One region of the Flaviflexus sp. genome, then DNA from elsewhere that is predicted to be linked to it. Evidence: riboswitches for the same ligand, from Rfam matches in the RefSeq annotation. Region 1 holds a riboswitch; the other holds the start of a gene.
The links. A riboswitch is a leader RNA that binds a small molecule or an ion and turns the genes downstream of it on or off. The one in region 1 is predicted to bind S-adenosylmethionine.
Positions count from the first base shown of each region.

Region 2: it holds a riboswitch for S-adenosylmethionine, as region 1 does, so the genes downstream of both, ACTHUY_RS06250 (hypothetical protein) here and ACTHUY_RS07725 (hypothetical protein) in region 1, are expected to answer to the same signal.

Region 1 covers NZ_JBQCYC010000012.1:33,469-35,671, reverse strand. Annotated here, with positions in the region: gene ACTHUY_RS07730 (hypothetical protein) at 1-1,003, shown strand, start outside; SAM riboswitch class IV at 1,233-1,348, shown strand; gene ACTHUY_RS07725 (hypothetical protein) at 1,364-1,810, shown strand; gene ACTHUY_RS07720 (DUF3320 domain-containing protein) at 2,003-2,203, shown strand, end outside.
Region 2 covers NZ_JBQCYC010000009.1:12,423-14,625, reverse strand. Annotated here, with positions in the region: gene ACTHUY_RS06255 (DUF624 domain-containing protein) at 1-416, shown strand, start outside; SAM riboswitch class IV at 971-1,073, shown strand; gene ACTHUY_RS06250 (hypothetical protein) at 1,327-2,203, shown strand, end outside.

The sequences.
Region 1 (2,203 bases):
CGATGGGGTTGTTGTGCTGACCGATGGCAGCTCGATTGCGGCGGTGGGCACGGCCCGTGCGGCTGGTGCGGCCATTGTCCTGTCCCCGGCTGACCCCCGCGGGTCGAGTGAAGCTATTCAGGTAGCCGAGTCTGCCGACATTGTTCTCGGGCTGTTCGAGGAGGAACTTGAGGACTTTGAGTGGCAGCTGGCTGCCGCATCAACCGGTGTTGAACTGCCGGGTGGGACCCAGCATGTGTTCGGGGGGAAGCGCTACATTGCCCTGTACGGCTCACCCATCACACCAGCACTTGGGATCCTCGGCGAACAGGATGTTCCCTCCACTGTTGCTCGTGCTGAAGAGATGACGGAGCCATACCGAGCTCTGACTGATGACACGGTTGTGCCGGCCCAGGAGATCATCGTGACCGTGGCAGCCGGCGCACCGGGTGATGACGGAAACTACTCCAACGAAGGCCCGATCGAATGGTTTATTCCCCTCATCGAAGCCGCGGGAGATGCGGGCCAATATGTCATCCTCGACTTCCAGCCCGGCAGAACTGACTTCCTTACACAGGTCCAACAATACGAGGAGCTGCTCGCCTACCCGCACGTGGGAATAGCTCTCGACCCGGAGTGGCGGCTTGGTCCCGATGAAGAGCCACTGACACGGATCGGCCATGTAGAGATCGATGAAGTGAATGAGGTGATTGCCTACCTCAGCGACTACGTCCGGGAGAGCAATCTTCCCCAGAAGATGGTCGTCCTCCACCAGTTTCAGCTTCAGATGATCCGCGATAGGGACCAGCTCGATCTATCTCGCTCTGAAGTTGCTCTGCTGATCCATGCAGATGGTCAGGGGAGCCAGGGGGCAAAAGCGGGCACCTGGCATGCCCTCCACCAGGATGCTCCAGAAGGAATAGCGTGGGGATGGAAGAACTTCATCGATGAAGACTTTCCCATGCTCACCCCGGAAGAGACCTATGCGGTGGAGCCGCTGCCGGAGTTTGTGTCCTATCAGTAGGTGATGTCAAAGCCCCGCGTGCTTCGGTGAAACCCGCTGGAGCGTCGTGAGTTGCTGGTAACGGCATCTAATTTTTGACGGGCTGGTGTTCGCAATGATGAGTAAGTGGGAGCATTCGTCCCTATTAGTCCGCCTCGACGGGCGGGTTTTATGGGCCGAATAAACCTTGTCAATTGTTAATCGGATTAACAGTTGACAAGGTTCCTAGAGGTATATATTCTGGAGCGTAGATCGAGAAGTTCGACGCTAAGCCCCTCGGCTAGTCGACTAGCAACCGCGTTACGTGCACGGTGCTCCTGAGGGAAGATCGGCCCCCGCGCAAAAGCTCGGGCGGAAGAACGAAATTTAAAGGAATGTTCCATGATGGATCACGGTCCTTCTTTCGGGAGCAATGCTCCCAGCTCTGAAGATATTCTAGAGCGTGAATTGGTGGCTCTTAGTTTCACCTCCCCGTCAGGTCGAGCCGTTGGTATCGCGCCGGCGGCCCCGCTGTGTCCCATGTATGTGGCCGGCCACAGCATCCACGCTATTCATGCGCGTCATGCGGTGGAAAGCACGGATTGGGTACCTGCCCGCATCGTCGAAGTCGACGGTCATTATATTGAATGTGAAACCGTGAAGGGTCGGTTCCGGCGGTGGAGCCATAACCCGGTGCACCTGCGTAGGGGTGCTGAAGTCCCTGCGTTGCTGCCCAATGTAGAAGTCCTGTGGTGCGAGCGGTACTACATTCTGAAAGTTGAAAGTGACGGAATCGGCCAGCTGTTCTCCTTGGGGGAGGGAGAGGTTTCCTCGTGCAAGGGCTCCTGAGGGGCTGATGTCGGATAGTTCCCCTAGCCGACTGTATTAGCTCTGCTGATGGCTTCCGGCACGCGGTGTGCCTGCCGGAAGCCATAACGGGGGCCTGAGTGCCGGTTCTGGAATGCATTGGGTTGAAAGAGTTCAATCATCGTCGATGCGAGGCCGGTCTTGAAATCATTCGTTTTGTAACAGGAGAAAGTAATGCTTAACGAGCATGACTTATCCCTAAGCGGCAGGGATTCTGTAGGTCGCAATAAAGAATTCGACATTCCTTTCAATTCTCACTATGTCGCGGGACTCTCTCATCAGCGGGATGGCGGCGTTAGCCGGCCAGTGCTTTCATCGACAGTGGAGAATGTTCACTCCGTGCCCCATTCTGAGAGAGACGAGAGCCGAGCGATA
Region 2 (2,203 bases), on a different contig from region 1:
GGCGAGCCACCATCTCCTGGCTACTCATCCTCGTCTTCCTGCTCCTGGCAGCCTGGGAGATCTGGGCTATCGGCCGCATGGACCTGGGACTGGCCGGCACCATCGCCACCGTCCTCTCCATCACCGGCACCATCCTCATCCTGGGCTTCGCCGTCTGGTACTTCCCCTACATCAGCCAGTACAAGGCCCCAATAGGTTCAGCAACTAAACGTTCAGCACTCCTAGCGTTCCGCTACCTGCCGCGTACTCTCCTCGCTCTCGCACTGCTTCTCATCCAGCCAGCGATTCTCTACTTCAACCCCGACATCCTCGGCGTCCTTGTCTTCGCGAACCTACTCATCCTCCCCGCCGCCATCCTCTACCTCCACGACATCCTCCTTGCCGCACCACTGAGGGCATACGGCAGCCACGAGTAGCCCAGGGATCAGGGGGCAGGTATCAGGGAAGCAGTGTGGGCTAGCTGGTGCCACCCTTACCGCAGGCTCCGCACTGGCATATGACGCAGTACTGGCTCCCGGATCGGTACCGGCCCATATTGGCCGGGAGGGTCTCTCCGCCGAATACGAGCTACTCTAGGCCATATGGAGCGAGACACCATGTGTCGCAGTATCGAGCGCGTCATGTGTGACAGACGTCTCCACAATGGAACTGCGCAGGACGGAAAATTTTGGATCTACCTCGGTCCTGCATAACCGATTGAACTGATTTGTGCAGTAGAGTGCCAGGAAAGGCGACTGCGCGCTTCTCGCGCTATTCCAACGAAATATCACCGTTCCGACCGGCCTCTTGGGTTGCGTATAGCGGATACGCCCTGCCGATAGGGGAGCGGCCCTGTGGCTCTTCAGAACGCTACCGAACGGTAGCTGCAAATCGCTAAATTTGACCTAATAATGCCATGAGATTCCCTGATCTCACGTAATGGGCGGCGGCGTCTTGACATGCGGACTAGGGACCGTGTTATTCTGGCCGTGGTCCAGAGAACCAGCGAAGAGCCCCGGCTAGCTGGTCGACAACCCCTCACGTGCGAGGGGTGCCCCGGGTGATGACCAGGCCTCAATCGGCAAGCGAAGCACCGTTCGCGGTGGGAAAGCACGAAGGAAAATAGCATGACATTCACGAATATTTACCAGACGACTGGGCAGTCCGTCCGAGTATCGGCTACGCACCGAATTCATCGAATGTATATGCGCACGCATAAGTCCATGGCCTGATCCGGCCAACGCGATCTACACCTGGGAATCTCATTATCCCTCCAGCGTCACTTACGCACCTTCACACATCAGCTCCAATTCGGAGCACTCTGCTATACCACTCTTAGGATTTACGATGACTATCCAGCTGCCCTCATCAAACCAAACCCGTTCCAGCTACCGCGTTCCCGCCCTCTCGATCGATCTGTCTGCCCTCGGTGCAGAAGTGCTCGACACCGATACCGACTTCGGTGAGGACTTCCCGGTAGAAACCTGCAACTTCGGCCGCCTGGCTTCCATGACCTCAGCGGCACTGACCGATGGTCTTGCAGGAGTCACCCTCGGAGCCTCCTTCCTGCTGCGATCCGATCTGCACCTGCGGGACTGCAGGCTCGATGCTATCCGCGCAGCCGTGAAGCTCACGTCCCGGATTACCGGCCCCATCTTTGCTTCCGTCACCGCCCACGAGGTCGGCAACGCCGCCCTCGACCTGGTCAAGGACACGGGCGTTGGTCTCGAGATCCACATCCCGCACGGGGAACTAGATGCCGCTCTCGATCTGGTTCGCCGTGCGCAGGATGCTGGTACTCCAGTCACGGTTGCCCTGACCGGTGATACTGCTCAGTCGATTGATCTCACTAAGCTCGGTACTGCTGTTGATACCGTTCGCCTTCGCGAACAGGATCCCCACACGGCCCGCGAGATCCGTTACTCCTTGCGCTCCGCAGCACTGGAAGCCGGACACGACCTTCAGGTTGTCTGCGATCTCTTCATGATCGTCTCGGCTTGCGCGATGGATGCGGAGGAGCGCGGCAATCTTATCTCCGCCATAGGTGCCGATCGCTACGCAGAAGGCTCGGCACGTGTTCTCGGTACCGTCCACGACGTTGCCGACCACGTAGAATCCTGGCTGGCCCTTGGTGCCGGCGATGCATTCACGATCCTCCCGGGTTCCCTTCCCACCGATCTCGCGTCCACTGTCTGCGGCGTTCTTCCTCTTCTGCACGCACGCC